2 regions of the Herpetosiphon sp. genome follow, and region 1 is predicted to be linked to the other one. Evidence: riboswitches for the same ligand, from Rfam matches in the RefSeq annotation. Region 1 holds a riboswitch; the other holds the start of a gene.
The links. A riboswitch is a leader RNA that binds a small molecule or an ion and turns the genes downstream of it on or off. The one in region 1 is predicted to bind thiamine pyrophosphate.

Region 1 (8,325 bases):
CTAAAGCAACTCGCCGTTGCTCACCTCCACTCAACTGAAACGGCGAACGTGCCAATAATTCAGCCAAGCCAAAACGCTCGATCAACTGCTCCCGCCAGGTTGGGTCAGCACAGGTTAGTTCTTCTGCCACCGTTGGCCGATAGAAAAAGCTGCGCAGATCTTGTGGCGGGCTAGCAAGATAGGTAGCCCGTTGATCAGCCCGTTGTTGATTAATTGGGCGCTGTTGATAGCAGATCCAGCCAGTTTGGGGGCGCAGCACGCCGCTGGTTAATTGCAAGAGGCTGGTTTTGCCGCTACCGTTCGGCCCAACCAAACCAACCTGGGTACAATCCAGTTGCTCGCTAAAGTTGGCAAAAATTGGGCGTTGATTACGCTTGTAGCCAAGTTTATGCCATGTCAGCATTGGCTTGATTTTCAGCTTATTTTGTACAACAGACCATTCTTCGTTTTGAACAATTGCAGAGACAGTCCCATCGTAGATTAATTGGCCCTTTTCAAAGCTCAAGGCGCGGGTTGCCAAATCGCGCAGCAATTGCGGGCGTTGCTCGGCAATCACAACGGTTGTACCTTGCTGTTGCAATTGCTGAATCACATGGCGCACCAACTGCACACCTGCCGCATCCAAAGCAGCACATGGCTCATCAAGCACCACCAAAATTGGGTTACGAGCCAACAAGTTGGCAAGGGCCAAACGCTGAATCTCGCCGCCAGAAAGGCTTTGCGGTTGGCGTTGCAGCAGCTCAAGCAAACCAAAACGCTCCGCCAACTCGCTGACCTTGGCGGCGATCGTTGGACGCGGCAAGCCTTGTTGCGCCAAACTCCAAGCCAGATCACGCGCAACCGTGTGGCCCAAAATTTGGTTGGCAGGCCGTTGACTCAAGCTGCCAACCAATTGGCTCCACGTCGGCGAATTAAGTTGCTCAGTCGCATGACCCGCAATGCTGACTGAGCCAGTTTGTTGGCCAGCATAGCGATAGGGAATTAGGCCATTGAGCAGGCGGCAAACCGTCGATTTGCCAGCGCCATTGGCTCCCAGCAACAACACACATTCGCCCTGCGCCAAGCCAAATGACCACGGCCCAAGCTCAACTAGCGCTTGGGCATAGCGAAAGCGATAATTCTCAACGACAACAAGCTCACTCATCGGCGGGCAATAAACGGGCTTTGCGCAATAATCCAAGGCTGGCCAAGGCCAACAACGCCCCAACTAAGGCTGAAATTGCAAACGGTGTGAGCATGGCGATCAAGGCTGGGCTTTTGCCCATTGCCAACGGCGCAACCAACAACGCCGCCACAGTCGCGCCAATGAGGCCAGTGCCAATCACCTCGCCAAGCACTGCCAACCAATCGTTGCGCCAACGTTGATAGAGCAAGCCCGCCAAAAGCACGCCGATCATGCTGCCAGGGAAGGCCAAGGGCGTGCCAGTACCCAACAAATTGCGTACCAACGCCATCACGAAGGCAATCGCCAAGCCCCACCATGGCCCGACCAACACCGCCGCCAACACGTTGATCAGATGCTGGGTTGGCGAGATTTTGGCAATGCCGGTGGAAATGCTAATGGGCGAGAGTGCTAAGCCCAAGGCTGCCAAAACAATGCTATAGGCCAAGCGTCGCGTTGATTGACGCTGTTTTTGCATTAAACTGGTCATCTATCATTCCTTATAATGTGCGAGAAATTCACGACAAGCTTGGGTTGGATTGGTCGCATTCAACAAGGCCGAAACCACCACAATGCCAGCCACGCCGCAAGCTCGCACTTCTGCAACGTTATGTTGAGCAATTCCGCCAATCGCCACAACTGGGCAATCCACCGCCTCAACAATTGCTCGCAAGCCTGCCTGACCTAAGGGCGCACCAGCATCAAGTTTGGTAGTGGTGGCAGCAAATGGCCCAACCCCAAGATAATCAACGCCCAATTTTTCAGCCCGTTGGGCATCGGCCACTCCCTCAGGCGAGTAGCCAATCAAGCCCTTGAAACTGGCGCGAGCCAAATCCAAGGGCAAATCATCAACGCCCAAATGCACGCCATCAGCCCCAACCGCCAAGGCTAAGCCTAAATCGTCATTGATAATCAAGGGAATTTGGGCAATCTTGGTGAGTGGCAGGATCGCTTGGGCCAGCTGAGCGGTTTGCCGCACGGACAGATTTTTGGCACGAAGTTGTAATACCCCAATCCCGCCAGCCAGCAGCGCCGCCGTCATGGCCAAAGGGTCGCGCGAGCCAAGCGTGGCGGTATCCAACACCGCATACAAACGCCAATCAATCTGCATCATGCTGCTCCATACGATAGCTAAGCCGACTGTTATCAATTAATTCAGCAATTGCCCCAAGCTGATCAAACAGGGCCACCCGAAAACTGGCTGGGCCAAGCGCATGCATAGCCGCAACTTCAGCCGCCATTCCGAAGCCAGCGATTGCGCTGACAGTCGCCAACATAACATCATTGATAACCGCAGCAAGTGCGCCAATCAGGCTGGTTACAATGCAACCAGCGCCAGTAATTTGGCTCAGCCATTGATGCCCATGCTCAAGCTGAATCCAGTTCATACCATCACTAACCACATCGATTACGCCCGTTAGGCCAACTACACAGCCATAGCGCCGTGCCAATTGGCCTGCCACCAGCCTTGGATCATGCCAAGCGTGACCGACATCAACGCCATGGGCCACACCCGTTTGATCGAGCAAAGCCAAGGCTTCGCCCAAATTCAAGCGCAGAATCGTTGGCTGCACCGTAGCGATTAATGCCAAGGCCGCTTGTTTGCGCCAAACGGTCGCACCAACTCCAACCGGATCAAGCACAATTGGCAGATTTTTGGCTTGGGCAGCTCGTCCGGCTTGGGCAAGTAGTTGCATTCGATCAATCGTTGGCGTGCCCATGCTCAAAACAAGGGCGCGATTGGGCAACTGGCTAAATTCGGCTGGCTCGATCGCCATAATTGGCGCAGCACCAACCGCCAGCAAGGCATTGGCCAGATCATTGGCCGTCACCAAATTTGGCACAACATGCACCAACGGGCGTTGCTGGCGTAATGAATGCCAACAATCGGCAATGCTGCTTGGTGTCAACAATTTAGGCCGCACGTTGCAAGGCCGATTGCTTGGTAAACAAACCAATGTTGCCTAACCCCCAATAGATCAATCCAGCGCTCACAAGGCTTGGAATCGTCGCACCAAAGGTCGGATACCAAGCATTCAAGCCATGAAACAGGCCAATTCCCAGAATCCAAGCTACAAAGCCGCGCCAATTCAGACCAGCCTGATACCAATACCGCCCATTGACGCGATCTAGTTCGGTTACGTCAAGTTGACGCTGGCGCAACCCAAAATGATCGACTAGCACAATGCCAAACAGCGGTGCGAAAATTGAGCCAAGCAGCAATAAAAAGCCTTCATACCGCGCCATTGGCACAACCAAGGCCACTCCAGTGCAAATTAAGCCAAAGGCTAAAGCTAGCATTTTGAGGCTAATGCGACTGCTCAAATGGCCCGCCGAAACTGCCGCCGAATAAATATCAGCAAAGGCATTATCCGATTCATCAACCAAAATTAGGCTTAGAGCCAAGGCTCCCCCAGCCGCGCCCAAAATTGCTGGCAACACTTGTTGGCCCACCAAGCTTAGGGTGAAAACCACACCCAAGCCATAAAACCAAACATTCGCGGCAAAATTGCCCAAGCCACAGCCCCAAAAGGTTGGCCGCGCACCCTTGGAGTAGCGGGTATAGTCGGCAATCAAGGGCAACCACGAAAGTTGCATCGCAATCACCAGATCGAGTGCCGTGCCAAAACCCAACTCACCAGTTGCTTGATGGGCAAATAACTCAGCCAAACTGGTTAATTAAAAGGCTTGGTAGGTCAGCCAAAGCGCCGAGCCAGTGACCAACCAAATGCCCCAGGTACGCAAAAACCGCCGCACAATTGTCAGTGGCCCACCCCAGGCCATAGCCGTCACCAGCACGCCCCAAACGACCGTCCAAATGCTGGCGGGCAGATCAAGCCCAGCGCTACGGGCAATCGCATCGGTTGCCTCGCTCATCACAATAATTTCAAAGGCACCCCAACCGATTAATTGGATGAGCTTAGCAATTGTAGGAGCAACCGCACCACGAATACCCAAAGCTGGACGCAATAAAGCCATGGTTGGCAAGCCTGTATCGCTGCCAATCACGCCAACCAAGGCCAATAGCGCAGCACCAACCGCCGAGCCAAGCACGATCGCCAAACAGGCCATGCCAAAACTCAGGCTTGGCACAAGCAATGCGCCAGCGCTCAGCACTAGCAAGCCCACCCCAAGGCTCGACCACAAAGCAAAACAATCGTGGAACCCAAACGAACGTTGATCCTTGGCAATCGGATCAAGCACAGAATCAGGCGATTCCTGCATAAAAAGCACCTCCACACGGGCGTGCGGTAGGCGTTGAGCAACAAAAAACCATCGCCAACGGGTAAGGTTAGCGATGGTTTCCAATCGTCAAACGCTTCCCTACGCTGGTATAAACCAGATCAGGTTCTGAGGGTTAGCGGCATCGATCGGTCCGCCCTCTCAGCCAAGCTCACTTGGCTCCCCTAGCTTTGGTGTGGTAACCACACCATTTAGTTGTTGGTTTGCATTATATCCAAAGCTGGCGCTACGTCAAAATCGGCTTGCTTGCGATTGGCGGTAATCAAACGAATCGCTTGATCATAGAAGAAGTAGTTGTAGGCCCAATTAATCAGCACCACTAGCCGATTGCGAAAGCCAACCAAGCTCATTAGGTGAATAAATAACCACACCACCCACGCTGGAAAGCCCCAAAATTGCAGGCCAAAAATATGCGCCACCGCTGCATTACGGCCAATCGTCGCCATCGAGCCACGGTCGCGATAGATAAAAGTTTGGGTGGGCTGGTTTTGGCGCTGTTGCAAAATATTTTTGGCTGCCGTAACTGCCTGTTGAATTGCCACGGGCGCAACTTGCGGCAAGGGCTTGCCCGCCTGCTCAAGATAGGCCAGATCGCCAACAACAAACACATTTGGATCGTCGGCTAAGCGCAAATCGGGCTGAACTTGCACCCGATTGCCGCGTGCTAAGGCCAATTCGAGGCTTTGGGCCAACTCAACTCCACGCACGCCTGCGGCCCAAATCAGGGTATGGCTAGCAATCACCTCGCCACCCTTGAGATAGACCTGATCGGCGCTGGCTCCCTCGACGGCAGTATTCAAACGCACTTGCACGCCCATTTTTTCCAAGCGCTGAAGCGTTTTTTGCTGCAAGCGGGTTGGCAACATACCCAACACTTTATCGGTAGCTTCGAGCAAAATCACCTGCACTTGGCTATTTTCAAGTTGGGGAAAATCACGCACCAAAACGTGTTTGACCAACTCGCGAATTGCTCCGGCTAATTCAACGCCGGTTGGGCCTCCACCAACCACCACAAATGTATGCAAGGCCTGGCGCACCTGTGGATCACGTTCGTAAGCTGCACGTTCAAACATACTTAGCAAGTGATTACGCAACTGCTCAGCATCATTTAAATTTTTCAAGCCAAAGCTATGTTGCTCGATTTCACGGTTGCCAAAATAATTGGTTTGGCCGCCCGCCGCGACAATTAAATAATCATAGTCGAAGCTGCCCATCGTGGTAACCACGTGTTTGCTAGCGCGATCAATCTGCTCCACACGAGCCATCAAAAAGCGCACGCCCGGCCAATTGTGCATAATTCCGCGCACCGGATAGGCAATTTGCTCTGGCTCCAAGCCAGCCGTCGCCACTTGATACAGTAGCGGTTGAAAACAATGATAATTTTGTTGATCGATCAATAACACATCGACTTTTTTGCCCGCCAGGGTTTTGGCAGCTCGCAGACCCGCAAAGCCCGCCCCAATAATAATCACTTTTTGCATACTCGGCCTCCTGTTGTTACCGCATATCGATTCTACACCTTTGTGAAGTAAATAACAATAGGTAATTTGTACGATTTTTCACATAATGAGTTACAAAAATGCCTTGTTCAACTCGAACAGGGCATTTTTCAGGCCAACGGGCGAGCTTTCGTATCATCTAGCGCTTGCATTGGCCTTTCAGAATGTGTGTGGCAATCTACGGAATAATCATCACTTAGAAGGTTGAAAATTCATCAAAATCGCACATACGTGCTATAATACCACTATTGAATTGTGTTAAAGGAGCCGCATATATGGCAACTATTCGCGAAGGTAACAAGGCCGCACTCGTGGTCGTTGATGTCCAGGTCGGTGTTATGAATGGCACGTGGGAAGCCGCTCGGGTCATCGGGAATATTGCCCACGCAGTGGAACGTGCTCGCGCTGAAAACATTCCCGTGCTGTGGGTTCAACACACTGATGAGGAAATGCCGACCGATAGTCCACAGTGGCAATGGGTTCCCGAGCTAGTACCTGCCGCAGGCGAGCCACGAATTCACAAGCATTTTAATTCATCGTTTGAACAAACCAGCTTATCGGAAGAACTGGCGGCGTTAGAGGTCTCGCATATTGTGCTGGCAGGGGCAGCAACCAATTGGTGCATTCGCGCCACCGCCTATGGTGTGCTCGAACGCGGGTACGATCTCACGTTGATCAGCGATGCACACACAACCGGATCGATCGAATTGGAGAACGGCAGCACGATCGAAGCCGCAACTATTGTTCAAGATCTCAATATTGCCATGCAGTGGCTATCCTATCCGGATCGCACGAATGGCATAGCATCTGCTGAACAAATCAACTTCGCGCGTCCAGGTGGCGAACAGTAGATCTCACATGATGTGCCTAGGGTAGGGGAATGATTCAAGCAATCAGTTTTAGTCATTCCCCTAATCCCCATGCTGAGTCTCTCAATTACGACGATAATATGATTCAATCAGCGTATAACCCACAATTTCTATTCCCGAACGTCATGCCATTAATATTTTCACTCCTAATGCAGTTTCCAGAGATTAACCAATAATTCATGCTGCCAATCCACGCATATCTCAGCAGATCAACCAGTCATTCTGATAATCCGCGTTGTTGTGGTTTAACTCAAAGCCTAAAATCGTGGTGCTGTTTTTGCATAAAGTGCCAGCAGCAACTGAGTTACAATGAGGTTAACAATGCAACGACGGCAATTTGGCTGGATGTTCGGACTGGGCTTGGGGGCAATCGGCTTGGTGCAACTTTGGCAGCGCCGTTTCAAGCGTGGAAAAGCTACTCAAACGCCACAAGCCGGTAGTGGTTCACTCTATCGCCGCCGCTACTGGGTCGATTTTCAGGCGCTCAATCAATCGCCCGAAAGCTTAGTTAAGCATATCAAGGCCAATTTGCCAGATTTCAGCCCTGGTTTATTCGCTGATTTTCGCAAAGCTACGGGCAACGAGCGGGTAATGCAGGTTGGCGATGAGTATGATATTGCGATTTTGGGACCGTGGAATGGATCGGTACGGGTGTCCACCAGCCAGCCGTTGCGCTTTGGATTTTGTACGCTTGAGGGTCATCCCGAGGCCGGGCAAATTCATTTTGAGCTTAAACCACACCCTGAGCGCTCCAATACATGGCGTTTTGAAATCGCTTCGGAAGCGCGTTCACGCGATGGCTTGGTTGAAATGGCCTATCGCATTGGCAAAGTAGTGCAAACCCAAGTTTGGAGCACCTTTTGCCAACGAGTGGTTGAATTTGCCCAAGCCCAACAGCTCGGCGAAATTCAAACCAGCACAATTGAACAAACGCCGGAGGGCGAGGTAGTAATTCATGACTGAACAACCATTATGGCAACAATATCGCCAACAAATTGAGGCCTATCGCGATGCCCAGCTAAATTTCGATTTGCAGCGCGTCCACGAATATACCAAGGAAAATGGCTGGAATGTTGATGATTATGAGGCTGAATTGCCACCTGAACCGCCAGGCCAGCCCCAAGCTCATGGCTCATGGCAAGCAGCCTGCGCGGTGTTGCGCGAATATCGCTTTCCACCTCCTGATCTAATCACTGGAATTTTTATTCCCGACCAGCCGCTCGAACAACGAATTATGCTGCTACGTGGCACATTTTTGGGCTTTAGCTTCTATTTTGGGGTAAAAATTGGCGGTGTGATCGACGAAACTCGCGAGACTGAGCACGGCCCTGAGCGGGTTTGGGGCTACAACTATCAAACCTTGCAAGGCCATTTCGAGCGTGGCCAAATTGAATTTACGATCGTTAAATTGCTTGAAACCGGCCAAGTGCTATTTCGAATTCATGCCTTTTCGCAAACCGGGCGCATTCGCAACCCATTCTATTGGCTAGGCTTTAAGTTGTTTGGGCGGCATTTGCAATTGCGCTTTGCCCGTGATGCAATGCAGCGAATG
Region 2 (15,868 bases), on a different contig from region 1:
GGATGTTTGCAACGGAAACGTCATTGAACCAACTTGCACCCCGATATCATTGCATTGACCAAGCAGCACGTTGGCGCTACCAAGGAAGGTCGCAACAAATTCGGTTTGTGGGCGTTGATACAGCTCATTGGGCGTGCCAACTTCGAGCAAACGCCCCATATTCATCACGCCCAAACGATCGGCCAGTTCAAAGGCTTCTTCTTGATCATGGGTCACAAAAATCGTTGTGATGCCTAATTCACGCTGAATGCTGCGCAAATTACGCCGTAAATCGGTGCGAATTTTGGCATCGAGTGCCCCAAACGGCTCATCGAGCAATAAAACTGCTGGATTATGCGCCAAGGCGCGGGCTAAAGCGACCCGTTGTTGTTGACCGCCCGAAAGTTGGCGCGGCAAACGCTTGCCCAAGCCAGCTAAACCAACCAAATCCAATAATTGATCGCGGCGTTCAGTGCGTTGTTTGCGCTCAACCTTGCGAATCCGCAAGGCAAACTCAACGTTCTCGTCCACGGTCATATGTTCAAACAACGCATAATTTTGAAAAACAAAGCCCACATCACGGGCCTGAGGGTTCAAATCAGTTACATCACGGCCATGCAGCACAATTCGGCCAGTATCGACTGGAGCCAAGCCCGCGATCATGCGTAAAATCGTGCTTTTGCCGCTACCGCTCGGCCCTAGCAGCACAAAAAACTCACCATCGTGAATTTGTAGCGCCACCCGATTAACCACCGTATGATGTTCATAGCGTTTGGTCAGTTGATCAAGCACAATCGACATCGCACCCTCCTTATGGTTCCAAGCATGTTCCAGCTATGTTCCAATTCGGTTCCAAATTGGCTAACTGGCTTGTCGTTGGGCTAGTTACCTGCCTGATCGGGCAACCAAGCACATCCGTGGGTGATGCTGCTCAGCGGGTTCGCCGTACCGCGTGGGCGTTCCAATTCGATCAACCATATAGTGTATCTAGCTACCCTTATCATCACACTTGGCAATTCCAAAGCCTGTTCCAAAGCAGCATAATTTTTCCTCCATTACGATGATTTGAACGCCCCTCGCCCGCCGCAGTGGGAGAGGGGCTAGCTTACAAGGGTAGGTTTTGACAATGTTTGGGAGGCATTCACCATCGATGTTCATGCCCTCACCCCCTTGCTCCCTCTCCCGCCGAGCGAGCGAGGGGGAATCCAACGGTCATGAAGCTTGGAACGCCCCTCGCCCGCCGCAGTGGGAGAGGGGTTGGGGGTGAGGGCATGCAAAGCTTTTGCTGATTCAAATTTTTTGTGCTATTGTTTGAACAATTACAGATAACAACCGCTAGGGGAGCCATGTGGCTGAGATTTCGCAACGGCGAAAGACCCTCTGAACCTGATCTCGTTAGCACGAGCGAAGGAAAGCGGCGTGGTTTGATCCCGCCGTGCGCGGGATTTTGCATGCTGGCCCCTAGCCAATGTTCAAGGAGTTTATTTCGTGAAACGTTGGTTACTGAGTTTTTTAACAATTGGTTCGTTGGTTTTGACTGGCTGTGGTGCGGCGGCTACGCCAACCGCTGAAACCGCGATTCAGCCTACTCCGGCCACCACGGCTGCCGCTGATGTTACGCCTGCAGCAACCCAAGCCACCCAAGCGCCGACCGATAGCGGCCAGTTTGCCGGCCAAACCTTGGTGGTGGTTTCGCACGATAGTTTTGCAATCAGCAGCGAAGTTATCTCAGGCTTTGAGCAAATGACTGGCGCGACCGTCCAAATTCTAGAATCGGGCGATGCTGGCGAGGCGCTCAATAAGAGCATTTTGGCCAAAGGCGCACCCTTGGGCGATGTGTTGTATGGGGTCGATAATACCTTTTTGAGTCGGGCGCTTGATGCTGATATTTTCGAGGCCTACGCTGCCAAGAATCTCGAGCAAATTCCTGCTGAATTGAAGCTCGATAGCCAAAATCGGGTTTCGCCCGTTGATGTTGGCTATGTCACGATCAATTACGATAAAGCTGCCTTGGCCGAGGCTGGCCTGAGCTTGCCAACCGATTTGCGCGATTTAACCAAGCCTGAGTGGAAAGGCAAGTTGGTGGTTGAAAATCCGGCAACGTCATCGCCTGGCTTATCATTTATGTTGGCGACGATTGCCCACTTTGGCGAGAGCAGCGATTATACCTGGCGCAACTTCTGGAGCGACCTGCGAGCCAATGAGATCAAAGTGGCTAGCGGTTGGGAAGAAGCCTACTATGGCGATTTTAGCGGAGCCAGTGATGGTCAATATCCGTTGGTCGTCAGCTATGCGACCAGCCCTGCTGCCGAAGTTATCTTTGCGACAACGCCCTTGACCGATGCACCGACTGGCAATTTGTTGTTACCTGGTGGCGCATTCCAGCAAATTGAATTTGTGGGCTTGCTAAAAGATGCCAAAAACCCTGAATTGGGCAAAGCTTGGATTGACTATATGCTGAGCGACACCTTCCAGAGCGATATTGGCGGACAGATGTTTGTGTACCCAGCCCTGCCTAGCGCTAAAGTGCCAGCTGAATTTACTCAATATGCCCAAGTGCCTAGCAATGTAACGACGCTTGCGCCAGCCGAGATTGCTGCCAACCGCGAGCGCTGGCTCAACGAATGGCAAGAAACCGTCCTACGCTAAACCAAAACATCCCCTGCAACTTTAATTAAGTGTTGCAGGGGATGTTTATGAGCAAAAATGCAGTTTAGTCGCCAGTGGTTTTGACTGCTGGCCAATCGCCAACCATCAACCCGCCAACAACTCCAATTAATGCACCGAAGCCACCACCGAGCAAATATTCGCCAGTGACCGTGGCCAAACCCAAGCCGATCAACACACAGAAGGCAACCCCCGCAACAATTCGCTTGAGCCGACCAAGCATAGTCAGCGAAATAATCGAATTTGCGGTGATCAAATCGTTGCCATTGCTGGCGGGAGCAGCTGGTTTTGGGGCAACAGGTGCAGCCGGAGCAGCAGCAGGCGTGGCGGCAACCACAGGTGCAGCAGCAGGAGTTGGGGTTGCAGCAACAGCGACTGGGGCAACAGGTGCATCGCTTGCAGCAGCTTTTTTGGCAGCCCGAATTGCTTCCAACCGAGCCTTTTTATCATCCGACATATTAGCGCCAACCGCAGCGCTGGCTGGAGCCTCGGTTGTTGCCGCTACGACCGGCGCAGCAGGTGCAGGTGCAGGCTCTTCGCCCGCAGCAGCCTTTTTGGCGGCATTGGCTGCGCGAATCGCATCGAGCCGCGCCTTTTTTTCATCGCTTGTATCAGCCATGTGCGTCCCTCAGATAGCAAAGATTAAATTGATCGACATTATTCCGATAGCACGGTATTCCCAATCGCAAACAAGCCAGTAATCCTCAACTCAATGAGTTAAGGCTTCCAACTCGCGCTGTATTGTATCATGCTTGGTTGGTCTTGGTGCAGCAATTTGGCGAGGAAAATGAGTTCCGTTGAGCCAGCCGTGCCGTTCCACCCAAGAGCACGGCTGACCTTTTCGGATTGAGAGGAAACGCACCTGTAGTATGCCGCCAACAGATGAGTATTAGGTGAGGATGATGTCAATAAGCGATTAACGTTAATCGCCATTTGTTTAACCAAATTCTCACCATCTGAGCTATACTTGGGCGGTTGTGGTTCGTCAAAGGAGACATTCAATGGGCTTGGTCGAAAGTATTATGAATTTCAGCGAAGGTCGGCGCACCGAAGTTGTGCACGCCATTCGTGATGCAATTACGGCTGTTGCCGGCGTGCAATTGCTCGATGTTCAATCCGACGCTGATCATAATCGCACGGTGATTAGTTTTGCGGGCGAGGCTGAAGCAGTTGGCGAAGCTGCTTTCCAAGCAACCCGCACCGCCCAAGGCTTAATTAATTTGGATACCCATCGCGGCGAACACCCACGCATCGGCGCGACCGATGTCTTGCCATTTGTGCCACTTGGCCAAACCACGATGAAACAGTGTGTGGCCTTGGCTCGCAAAGTTGGCAAGCGCATTGGTGATGAATTGGGGATTGCGGTTTATTTGTATGAAGAGGCTGCGACCCGCCCCGAACGTCAAAATTTGGCCGATGTGCGTAAGGGCGAATATGAGGCTTGGCGCAAAGCCATTGGGGTTGATCCGGCGCGGGAGCCAGATTTTGGCCCAGCCGTGGCGACACCTGCAGGCGCAACCGTGGTTGGGGCACGCCAGCCATTGATTGCCTACAACATCTATTTAAATACCACCGATGTAGAAATTGCCAAAAAAATCGCTAAATCGATTCGCTATCTTGGCGGTGGCTTGCGCTATGTCAAAGCTTTGGGCTTGTTGGTCGATGGTCGCGCTCAAATCTCGATGAACTTGGTTAATTTCCGTGGAACGCCAATTCATCGAGTGCAGGAGTTAGTACGCGCCGAGGCCATGCGCTATGGCGTGACGATTACTGAGGGCGAAGTTATTGGGCTTGTGCCGCAAGATGCGCTGGTTGATGCTGCTGAGCATTATCTGCAACTCAATCGTTTTCGCCGCGACCAAGTGCTTGAATCGAAGTTGGCCGCGCCAAGTGCTGGCGATGACTGGTTGCCAACCAACACGTTCCAAGCCTTTGCAGCTGGGACACCAACGCCTGGTGGTGGTTCGGCGGCGGCCTTAGCTGGGGCTTTGGCTGGCTCGTTGGGCCAAATGGTGGCTAATTTAACCGTCAGCCGCAAAAAATATGCAGCGGTCAAGCCCAGCATGCAAGCGGCCTTGGAGCGCTTGAGCGAAGCAACCACCAGCTTGGGCAAATTGGCTTTGTCCGATAGTGCCGCATTTAACGCCATCAGCGTCACGCGTAAATTGCCTGAAGAGCAGGCTGACCGAGCGCAACAATTGGCGGCGGCGATTGTGCATGCCTGTGAAGTTCCCTTGCAAGTGGCCCAACAAGCTGCCAGTTTGTTTGATGATTTATATCTGTTGGCGACCCAAGGCAACGTCAATGCCCGCACCGATGCCCAAGTCGGCGGCTATTTGGCCTATGCCGCCGTCAATGGGGCTGGCTTAAATGTGTTGGTCAATCTTGGCGATTTAAGCGATGCTCAATTGCGTGAACAATTCAGCGCGGCGGTTGCCAAGCTGCGCCAACAAGCTGAGCAAGGCTTGCAAAAACTGACGACACTCTAGGCAGGGTTATGCTACAATGAGCACATAGATCAACTTCTGCGTATCGCGAGGAGATTTTTCAATGGCTCGTTGGCTTCTGATTGTCGTTGGCTTAGCTGCTTTGGTGCGCGTCATCGACTTACAACGTAAACTTGATGCCGCCCGCTCACGTGGCGATATGTACCGCGACATCTCAGCCCGCCTTGATCGTCAATTGGCGGATTTGCAAAAGCAAGCGTAAGCTTAAATGGCATGGTTCGTTGGATTAGCAACGATTCCATCCCTCACCCCCTAGCCCCCTCTCCCGCACACGAGGCGAGGGGGAACCACTGTGTCGAACTCCCTTCTCCTGCTTGGTGGGAGAAGGGTTGGGGATGAGGGAACACAGGCAGAGCGTAATTCAATCCACCATGCCACCTTCGTTCTTGGCAATTATCAGCCGCTCAATAATCCTTGTTTGGATTGTTGAGCGGCTGGTGGTTTAATCGGTCTTGCGGCGGAGCTATCAGTCGGCCATCAGGCGCTCGTCAGATCGGCATACTGGCTTAGCATGGAGTTATTAAGTACGCTGCCTCTGGAAACACAAGCCCATGGAGGTCGCCATGCTGACGACACTATTTTTTGTTGCGCTCCTGCTTGTGGCATTAGCCGCATTGCCGTATGTCTCACGCTCAACGCCAGTGGTCGAGGATGATTCCGACGAGCCACAATTACGTATGAAGCCGACGCGCCAACGCTAAGGCGCTCTCACGGTCGGTCACTTCGCCAGCCGCTTGAGCTTCACGAATTGCCTCAAGCAACAGCCCAATCTGTGGGCCGGCTGCTAAACCTAGCTCTTGCATCAGCGTGTGTCCATCGAGTAAGGGCACACGTTTTTGTTCGGCCTCAGCATCCCAATAAAACCCAAGCATCGCATCTGTCCAAGCGGCTTGGTAGGCCCAATGATGTTCTTGGAGCAACGGCCCGCGCGTCGCCATATGGTCGGCCAAGGCGTGCAGTAAGGTATCGACGGCGCTTTCTTTTAAATCGCGAAAGAAGCGATAGGCCGCTTTGGCCGTGGTTTCAGGCTGCGAGTAAAGCTGACCAGGCCGCATATGCCCCGCAATCACCTTGCACATATACTCAATCTCTTGGTTGCTAAATCGCAGCCGCTGATACACTGCTCGGGCAATGTCTGCCCCAATCGTTTGATGTTCATGAAACGAGACGCTGCCATCGGGCTTATCAACTCGTGTCGCTGGCTTCGCACAATCGTGCAGCAGAATCGCCATTTTCCAGAGGGCGCGATTGCTGGCAGTGTGGCCAATTGGCTGTTGCATTTGGGCAACAACCTGCTCGGCCCATTGCAGTTGCAGGGTCAAGTTGGGTAGCATGCGCAAGGTTGCGGGTTGCTGAAAAAAGGCTGGTGGATGCCAATCGTCGGCAAGTGCTGGCGGTGCTGGTGGCACTGGCTGTTGATCATGTTCCAACTGGGCAAGCAGCCATTCGCCAGCAGTAATCGTTTCGAGCGAATGCTCCCACACATCCAAAAAATGAATATTGGGCTGGGTGTGGTGGTACATTGGGCGAATCTCAGGAATTAAGCTTGGCAAAAGATTAACCCGATCTAAATAACGCAGCCAGCTAGCACTCCAACGAGTGGCTAAAATTGCCAATAGCTCAACTCGTACCCGTTCAACCGCCACTTGGTTGATCAATTCGGCGTGGGCTATGATCGCCTGATCGGTTGCTGGATCAAGTTGCCAGCCGAGTTGAGCAGCGATCCGCACCGCTCGCAGCATACGCAATGGATCGTTGGCTAGGGCATTGGCTTGCACCATGCGCAGCGTACCAGTCGCAATATCGTTCAATCCAGCATGAGGATCGATGATTTGGCCAAGTTGCGCTTGCTCGTAAAGCGGCGCGGCCATGGCATTAATCGTAAAATCGCGGTCGGTCAAATCGCTGGTTAAATCAGCAGCCCGCAAATGAGCAAGATCAAGATACTTGCCATCGGCCAAGACCACCCGCCCAATATCACGCTCAGCATCGAGCACCACCAAACTGGCGTTGAGTTGCTTGGCAAGGCTTTGGGCTAAGCCAATCGCTGGTTGATTGACCACCAAATCGACATCATGCAACGGGCGGCCAATCACTAAATCGCGCAATGTACCGCCGACGACCCAGGCTGGTTGAGAACCTAAAAGGTGTTTAAGCACGCTCAAGGCTTGGCGTAAACTAAGATAGGCCGAGCTTTGGGGCAACTGAATATGACTAATCTTCATACAAAACTCACGTTGGGCAGCTATGCTCTATAATTGTGGGATAATTGAACCCACCAATGGCGAAAGGACGAAAGGCAATGAGTTTGACCGTAACGCAAACCGCGCTTGATGGCGTTGTCATTATTAAACCAAGCGTGTTTGCCGATGAACGCGGCTTCTTCCTTGAAACATACCATCAGATCAAGTTTGCTGACCTCGGTCTGCCTACCGATTTTGTGCAAGATAATCACTCCCGTTCCAAGCAAGGGGTACTGCGCGGGCTGCATTATCAAGATGAGCGCCAGCCAATGGCAAAACTTGTGCGTTGTAGTGTTGGTAGCATTTTTGATGTTGCTGTTGATTTGCGCGTTGGCTCGCCGACCTTTGGCAAATGGGTTGGAGTTGAGCTAAGCGCCGATAACTTTTTACAATTTCTGATTCCTTCGGGCTTTGGCCATGGCTTTGTGGTGCTTTCGGAGTTTGCCGAGGTGCAATATCGTTGTACAGGGTTGTATGCGCCCGAAACCGAGGGTGCGGTGCGCTGGAATGACCCACAAATTGGGATTGAGTGGCCAATCAGTGAGCCAACGCTCTCAGGTCGTGATCAAGCGGCAATGAGCCTCGCCGACTATCTTGAGAATCCTGCGTTTCGTTATCGTGGCTAGACGTTCCCTCACCCTCAACCCCTCTCCCACGGCGGCGGGAGAGGGGAGTTCCAGTCGTCAATGATGGCGGGTTCCCCCTCGCCTCGCGTGCGGGAGAGGGGACTAGGGGGTGAGGGCATGAACATCGACGGCGATTCCACCGTACCTTTGTTAAAAACCTACCCTTGTAATGCTCGATGGTCGGGGGACTCAAATTTAGGTTTGCTCGACCAATTCGTGCACCAATTTGCGCACCAATTCTGGGTCAACGTGTGATTCAACTTGCGCATGGCCGATGCGGGTTGGCAATACCCAACGCACGCTGCCTTTGGCACGTTTCTTATCTAAGTTCAAAGCTGCCAAAGTCGCCTCGATATCCAAATCACGCGGCAGGGCGGTTGGTAATTCGAGTGCTTGCAACAAAGCCCGTTGACGCTCGGCCTCGGCGCTAGACCACATGCCAAGTTGCACTGCCAGATTGGCAGCAAAGGTCATGCCAATCGCTACTGCTTCGCCATGCACATAGCGTTTGTATTGGGTCGCGGCCTCGACGGCTTGGCCCAAGGTATGGCCATAATTGAGCAACATGCGTTCGCCAGTTTCGCGTTCGTCGCGATTGACCACGCCAATTTTGACCGCCGCCGAGCGTACCAACAGATCGCTGGTTATTTTGGCGGGCACATCATTGAGGCTTGCCCCTGCTTGCTCCAAATCAGCGAACAACTGCGCATCAGCAATCACGCCATGTTTGACGGCTTCGGCCCAGCCTGCTGCCCGCTCGCGACGCGGCAAACTGCTCAATACTGCATCATCAATTAACACCAAACGTGGCGGATGAAACGCACCGATCAAATTTTTGCCCCGTGGATGATTAATGCCTGTTTTGCCACCAATGCTGCTATCGATCATCGCCAAAATTGTGGTTGGCAATTGCACGACCGCGATGCCGCGCAAAATTGAGGCCGCGATAAAGCCCGCTAAATCGCCAACCACGCCGCCGCCCAACGCCAACACCGTATCGCCACGCTGCACGCCATTTTCGAGCAGCCATGTATATAATTCGCCTGCTTGCTGCCATGATTTGCTAGCCTCTTGCGCCGGAATATCGTAGCGTTGGCAGCTGAAACCGGAGTTTTCTAAGGCTTGAATCAAGGTTGGCGCATACATCGGCCCAACATGACTGTCGCTGATTAGCCAGCATGTGCCAGTGAGGCCAAGATTGGCTAATTCATTGGGTAGGGCTGCCAGTGCGCCGCTTTTGACATAATAACGACTGTTGAATGAGCTAAACACTTCGCTGACCTGCGGTTTGCCCACTAAACCCCAAGCCCGAATGAGTTGTTCGACCACAATTTGTGGAGCCAAGCCATCGGTCTGGATCGTCCAGTTGGCAAGGGTGCTGTAAAGTGGCAAACGCTCGGCGAGCTGAATCACCAGTTGTTCATTAATATCGCTCGCCAGCAATGGCCGAGGATTGGCTTGATCGGCAGTTAAACGTTTAACCAAGGTGCTGATGGCGCTGGTGAGATAGACACACCAAGCCTGTTCACGCAGCAATTGCCGATTAATTTCGCGCAAAACGATGCCGCCACCACAGGCGATGACGGCTTGATCTGTTTGTAGTGCTTGGACCAAAGCGGCGGTTTCGCGCTCACGAAAGCCTGCTTCGCCCTCTTGGCTAAAAATGTCGCTAATACTTTTTTCAGCGCGTTCGATAATCAGTTGATCTAAATCGATAAAACGCCAGCCGAGCGCTTGGGCTAAACCTACGCCAACCGTACTTTTGCCTGCGCCGCTTGGGCCAATTAATGCAATCGATTGCCCAGATGGTTGCATGTTTGTGTCCTTCCATTACCAATAATGCCAAACTTGGCATCCCATCTGTGGCGAATGGTAGCACCTTTGGCGATGCTCAGGCAAATTGTTGGATCAAAAGTTGAGCAGTGGTCATTGCATTAGCCTGATCATCACCGCCAGTTGCCACAACTAGCAAAAGAATCAAGAGTATAATAACTACCAACAACATAAAAAAAATCACACCACGATCCATAATGCAACCTCCTTGGGAGTGTGAAACAGCCGCGCCTGCGGTTGCTATGCGGGTTTGTTTGCTGCTAGCACAATGATGCCTGATTCGCCTAGGAGTCTCTAGATGTGCAGATTACGAGTGCATTACGTAGGTATCGCAATATGCTGAGGAATTTCTGAGATGGCTATAACAACTGTGCGCGAGGCATTAATTGAGGCAGCTAGCTCTTTGATCAGCGCTTCGCTGACCCCGCAACTCGATGCCCGCGTGCTGCTGGGCCATGTGCTTGGTCTTACGCAGACCCAAATCTTGGCGGCCTTCAACGATCAGCTCTCGACTGAGCAGGTTGAGCAATTTCAGGGCTTAATTGAACGGCGTAGCGCCTTAGAACCAATCGCCTATCTGATTGGCTCGCGTGAGTTTTATGGCTTAATGTTTAACGTTGATCGGCGGGTTTTGGTGCCACGGCCTGATACTGAGATTTTGGTGGAGCAGGCATTAACCTGGATCAAACAGCAGCAACGCCCGTTGGTGGTGGCCGATATTGGCACGGGCAGCGGTTGTATTGCGGTGGCGGTGACCAAACATGCACCCACGATTAAAATGTATGCAGTTGATCTTTCGCCCGCTGCCTTGGCCGTGGCTCAAAGTAATGTGGAGCGCCATGGCTTGCAGCAACAGATTGAGCTGATTCATGGCGATGGTGTCAGTCAATTGCCAGAGCCAATTGATTTGCTTTTGAGCAACCCACCCTATACCTTGCTCGACGAAATTGAGCCTGGAGTACGGTTGCACGAGCCAACCCTCGCACTCGATGGTGGCCCCGATGGGCTTGATTGCTATCGCCAATTATTGCCAGCAACGGCGGCAATTTTGCGCCAAGGCCTGCCGAGCGCAGCGCTGTTTGAGATTGGGGCTTGGCAAGGGTCAGAGGTTATTGCCCTTGCGCAAGCCAGTTTTCCGCAGGCCAAGATTCAACTTGTACGCGATTTAGCTGCCCGTGATCGGGTGGTGCAAATTGAGCAGGTCTAGCGTGCTCCAAAGTTGACTGTCCAATAAATTTGGTATTCTGAATTGGGATTACGGGCGATCCCAACCCCAATTTCGCTGACATCGGCATATAGAATGTTGGCGCGATGACCTGGACTTTGCATCCAAGCATCGATAATTGCTTGAGCATCGGTATAGCCAGCCGCTAAATTTTCGGCCCAAGCTCGCCATGAGTAGCCTACCCGTTGCATGCGCTGGCCTGCGTTCGAGCCATCGCTGCCAGTGTGCTCGAAAAAGTTGTTGCGAGCCATATCGTCGCTATGAATTTGGGCAGCTTGGTTGAGGGTTGGGTTGATCGTCAAGCTGCTTAATCCAGCTTGGTTGCGTTGACGATTGATCGCATCAACCAAGGCTGTGATTTCGCTCGGATAGCTGGGGGTGGGCTGGGCTTTGAGTTCGGCTCCCAAACGGCCAAGCAGCACACCTTTTGCGCCATGATCTTCCAGCCGAGCGCGTTCAAACCACTGAGTCATCACCCAATCGCCATCGGGGTTTTGTTCGAGGAGTGGCTCGGTCAGCGGCAAGCCTAGCAAACTCAACGACTGTTCATAGGCATTCAACGAGCCATCAAGCAAGCCATGATTCAGCCAATAGCTCAAAAATGGTTCGCAAACTGAGCGCCCAGTTTCGTTAAATACTAAACAGCCTTGGGTGCTTGGGTTGGTTTTGGGAGCATTGCGCCAGTTGCCGTGGTTGCGTTCGTAGATTTCGGCTCCCAAACGGCCAAGCAGCACATCATAGGGCGCGGCCAATTCAGGGTGTAGCTCAAAGCGTTGGCGTTCAAAATATTGAGTTGTAAATGTGCCATTAGCAGTTGTTTCGCTTTGAGCAGGCGAGAGAGGATAGCCAAACACTGCCAAACCACCATTTTGTTGCCAATAGCTCAAAAAACGCCCACTAATACAATTGCTAATGCCTGGCACATCGGCAAAACACAGGCTGGTTTGGGCAGCAGCAGGTTTGGGGCTAAAACTCAAACTGCCGATAACCAAGATCATCATCAATAGAAAACGTAGGCGCATAGGTGCTCCTTGGTGCGAAGGTCGCCGTCAGTAGCTTTATTGTACCGAGGCCTGGCCTGAATCAACGCGGTACTTTCTGGCTAAAAGCGGCTAGCACAAACTGCTACCGCTAGTCCTAGTACGATTGGCAGATTTAGCCTAGGCTAGACCTTTGTTTTTACAGCGGTTTTGCGGCATACTCGACAAACAACCAAACTACGGGAGATCAGGTTATGCAACGCATTGGCTTTCCAACCTTCACTACACCATTGATTGGCCGCGATGCCGATGTTGCAGCGCTAGTAACACGTTTGCGCCAATCGCCAACCCGTTTTACCACTTTGCTCGGCCCAAGTGGCACTGGCAAAACCCGCCTGAGCATTCAAATTGCTGATCGTTTGCACGCTGAGTTTCGTGATGGCGTGGCCTTTATTTCGTTAGCAACCCTCGACGACCCCGATTTGGTGATTCCAACAATTGCCCGCACATTTGGCTTGGCTGAACGCGGCAGTTTGGTGTATGAAGAAGCTTTAGTGCAATTTTTACGCGAACGTCAATACTTAATTGTGCTCGATAATATGGAGCAAGTGATCGAGGCTGCGCCGCATGTGATTGGCTTGCTCAGCCAAACCGAGCATGTGCGAGTGCTGGTAACCAGCCAACAAGCTGCTAATGATCCCCAAGAAGAAGTTATTCCAATTCCACCATTGGCGATTCCGCTAGGCGGTGGCTCAGTCCAAATCGAAACTATCAGCATGAGTCCAGCGGTGGCACTCTTTTTGGATCGGATTCGGCGCGTGCGACCCGAATTTATGCTTGATCCCAATAATGCGTTGCATATTGTCGAGATTTGTCGGCGTTTGCGCGGCTTGCCCTTGGCGATTGAGTTGGTAGCAGCGCATAGCGATAAACTACGCCCCGCCGATTTGCTCTTGTTGTTGCGCAATTATCTGCCTGCTGAGCAAAATGTGGGAGCCGCGCCAGCCCCCGAACAAGTGTTACACCCCGTTTTGGATTGGTGTATTTCGTATAGTATTCCGGCGATTCGCTGGTTGTTGCCGCGCTTGGGGGTCTTTCAAGGCGAATGGACGCTGAACCAAGTTCAATTATTGGCCAACGAAGCGCCTAACACAATTGATATTGCCAAAACGCTCGAAGCTATGGTTGCCAAAGGCCTGCTGCTGAGCAACGCCGCCTCAGAAGAACCAACCTATAGCATGCTCGATACAATTCGCCAATATGCGGCCCGCCAACTCAAGCGCAATGCCCAACTCGACCATGCTTGTCACGAGCTGCATGCGAAGGCTTTTCAACAATTGGCAATCGATATTGATACTGGCATTCGCCAAGGTCAAGGCATGGTCTGGAGCAAATGTCTGAATCAAGCGATGCCCAATGTGCGCAGTGCTTTGCAATGGCTATATCAACAACAACGCTACAGCGAGATTGCCCGCTTAATTTCGAGCATGGTATTGCCGTTGTTTCAACAAGGCTACATTCGCGAAGGATTAAGCTGGATCGCCCGCATTGGGGCACATGCTGCTAGCTTCGAGCCGGAAATTCAACTGCATTTTGGCTATGCCAATGGGCTGCTTTCCTATGCAATCAGCGATTATCCCTCGGCCTTGCAGGCCTATGGTGCGGCGCTGACCCATGCCAAAACCCTCGGCGATTTGGATTATCAAGCGCGTTTGTTGAACAATCAAGGCATGATTTACGCCGAGCAAACCAATTATGAGGCGGCCCGCCAAGCCTATGAAGCGGCCTTAACGATTCGCCAACAACAATCCAATGTTTGGGGCGAGGCGATTATTTTGAACAATCTTGGCTCAGTCACCCAATTTCAAGCTGAACACCAAGCCGCTCGTGAGTATTTCCAAGCAAGTTTGGCAATTTACCAGCAAATGGGTGACCAAATGAGCCAAGCAGTCTCGTTTCAAAATATTGCTGGCACCCATTTGAATATGCACGAATATGCCGAGGCTGAGCACTTATATCGTGAGAGCATCGCGATTCATCGCCAAAACGAAGAATCGCCACCATTAATTATGGCCTTGTATGGGTTGGGTTTGGCCTTGCTGCGCCAGAATGCTGATGAACGACGTGAATCGGGCGAAGTGCTGCATCAAGCAGTCACGATGGCGGCGCGACTGAATGTCCAACGTTCATTGGCGATTGCTTTCGAAGGCTTTGCTGAATGGTTGGCGACTAGTAACCCTGAGCATGCGGCCTATTTGGTCGGCGGTGCGGCCAGTTTGCGTAATGCCTGCGATGTTGGCTACTCAGCAGTTAGTTGGCGCGACATAACCAGCTTGCGCGAACAGCTTGATCGCAACTTGGGTCAGGCTGAGCGGCAAGCCGCCGAAGCCACAGGCGAAGCCTTGAGCCAAGCCGAATTGCTGCTGCTGGTTTCTCAAGCCTGATTTGGCTCTAAATCGAGCAGCCAACAGCGTAACAGCGTGGCTAATTGTTCGCGCTGCTCGCTACTCAAACTGGCAATCAAGCGTTGTTCGTTGGCTAGATGCGCCTCGACGGCTCGATTGATCAGATCTAAACCCTCAGCTGTCAGCTGCACCAACAGGCTACGCCGATCGTGCGGATCGGGAATGCGCTCGATCAAGCCACGATCGGCCAAGCGATCAAGCCGATTGGTCATGGCTCCTGATGAGAGCATCAAGGTATTGAACAAGGCGGTTGGGCTACGCTGATAGGGCGCTCCTGACCGCCGCAAACTTGCCAGCACATCAAATTCCCCGCGTTGTAAGCCAAATTGGCCGAATATCCGCGCCAAATCACGGCTCAAATGTTGTTCCAATCGCGCAATCCGCCCAATCAAGCCCATCGGCGTAGCATCAAGTTCTGGTCGTTCGCGCTGCCACTCAGCAATAAAACTATCAACTTGGTCGTGCATAGATTATCTCGATATAAAGATACTTGGCATGAAGATAGATTATATCTTGATGTCAAGATACATTGTCAATACCATCAGCATAGCATATCTGGGTGCTGGTGAAATCTAGCGAAGTTTGTGTTGATCGGCTAATGATGGAATATGCTCTTTGATTACCCGAATCGGCGGCTGGAGGATTGGATTTTAGCGCTAGTGGGGGATGATTGGCTATAGTGTGTAGGCTGGTTGGTTATCTCGAATGCTGCATCCAAATCACTGCCTTTCATTTCCCTGTTTTGGTGAGCCAGCGGCGCACCAATTAATGTTGCAACGTTGGCAACGAGGTCGGTAAAACTGGCCGGAAGTTCGAGCACATCGCAGCCAGCTGCTTGCCTTGAATAAAGGCATGATCAACCGTCGTAACCAGAACGGGGATCTGCACCGTATTCGGATCAAAATGGAGTAATTTAAGTAATGGCCAGCCTGGGGCGGATGCTTGAAGGCCTACATCGAGAATAATTAAACTCGGTTGACTATCCCGTAACTGTTGATAGGTCAGGTCGGTGGTCAGGTAGGTGGTTGTAGCATAGCCTGCTTCGAGCAAGAATTCCTGTAATAAATCCAATAACGCCACATCATTATTGACAACGGCAATCGTTTGGGGCACCATAGGATGCTTCTTTATTATGGACTCGCGCTTACGGGCATTAACGGCATGATAGATCTAAGCTTGATGCGTATGGGGAATTTACTTTTAGTTCCTGATGTGGTAACTCCACGGATAGTCCACATGGCTCTCATTGTGTATCACGTTCGTTATGACGCTTCGGGTTCGGGGTTATCTGTATCGACCAATCCATGACGGATGGCCTCGCGAGCTCGTTCCGACAATCGTTG

Region 2: another riboswitch for thiamine pyrophosphate. It lies ahead of DEF47_RS24565 (thiamine ABC transporter substrate-binding protein); the one in region 1 lies ahead of cytX (putative hydroxymethylpyrimidine transporter CytX).

The regions. Positions count from the first base shown of each region.
Region 1 is NZ_DOPT01000005.1:905-9,229, forward strand. Features, by position in the region: gene DEF47_RS01045 (ABC transporter ATP-binding protein) at 1-1,144, opposite strand, end outside; gene thiW (energy coupling factor transporter S component ThiW) at 1,137-1,652, opposite strand; gene thiE (thiamine phosphate synthase) at 1,656-2,276, opposite strand; gene thiM (hydroxyethylthiazole kinase) at 2,263-3,075, opposite strand; partial or broken gene cytX (putative hydroxymethylpyrimidine transporter CytX) at 3,077-4,387, opposite strand; TPP riboswitch at 4,467-4,581, opposite strand; gene DEF47_RS01075 (NAD(P)/FAD-dependent oxidoreductase) at 4,597-5,886, opposite strand; gene DEF47_RS01080 (cysteine hydrolase family protein) at 6,180-6,755, shown strand; gene DEF47_RS01085 (DUF1990 family protein) at 7,095-7,736, shown strand; gene DEF47_RS01090 (DUF1990 domain-containing protein) at 7,729-8,325, shown strand, end outside.
Region 2 is NZ_DOPT01000107.1:65,595-81,462, forward strand. Features, by position in the region: partial or broken gene DEF47_RS24560 (ABC transporter ATP-binding protein) at 1-780, opposite strand, end outside; TPP riboswitch at 1,307-1,409, shown strand; gene DEF47_RS24565 (thiamine ABC transporter substrate-binding protein) at 1,468-2,628, shown strand; gene DEF47_RS24570 (hypothetical protein) at 2,693-3,265, opposite strand; gene ftcD (glutamate formimidoyltransferase) at 3,648-5,135, shown strand; gene DEF47_RS24580 (hypothetical protein) at 5,197-5,355, shown strand; gene DEF47_RS24585 (hypothetical protein) at 5,717-5,854, shown strand; gene DEF47_RS24590 (tRNA nucleotidyltransferase/poly(A) polymerase-related protein) at 5,825-7,378, opposite strand; gene rfbC (dTDP-4-dehydrorhamnose 3,5-epimerase) at 7,456-8,022, shown strand; gene aroB (3-dehydroquinate synthase) at 8,218-9,837, opposite strand; gene DEF47_RS24605 (hypothetical protein) at 9,914-10,051, opposite strand; gene prmC (peptide chain release factor N(5)-glutamine methyltransferase) at 10,211-11,062, shown strand; gene DEF47_RS24615 (CAP domain-containing protein) at 11,059-12,102, opposite strand; gene DEF47_RS24620 (ATP-binding protein) at 12,315-14,504, shown strand; gene DEF47_RS24625 (MarR family winged helix-turn-helix transcriptional regulator) at 14,495-14,992, opposite strand; gene DEF47_RS24630 (response regulator) at 15,291-15,641, opposite strand; gene DEF47_RS24635 (low affinity iron permease family protein) at 15,788-15,868, opposite strand, start outside.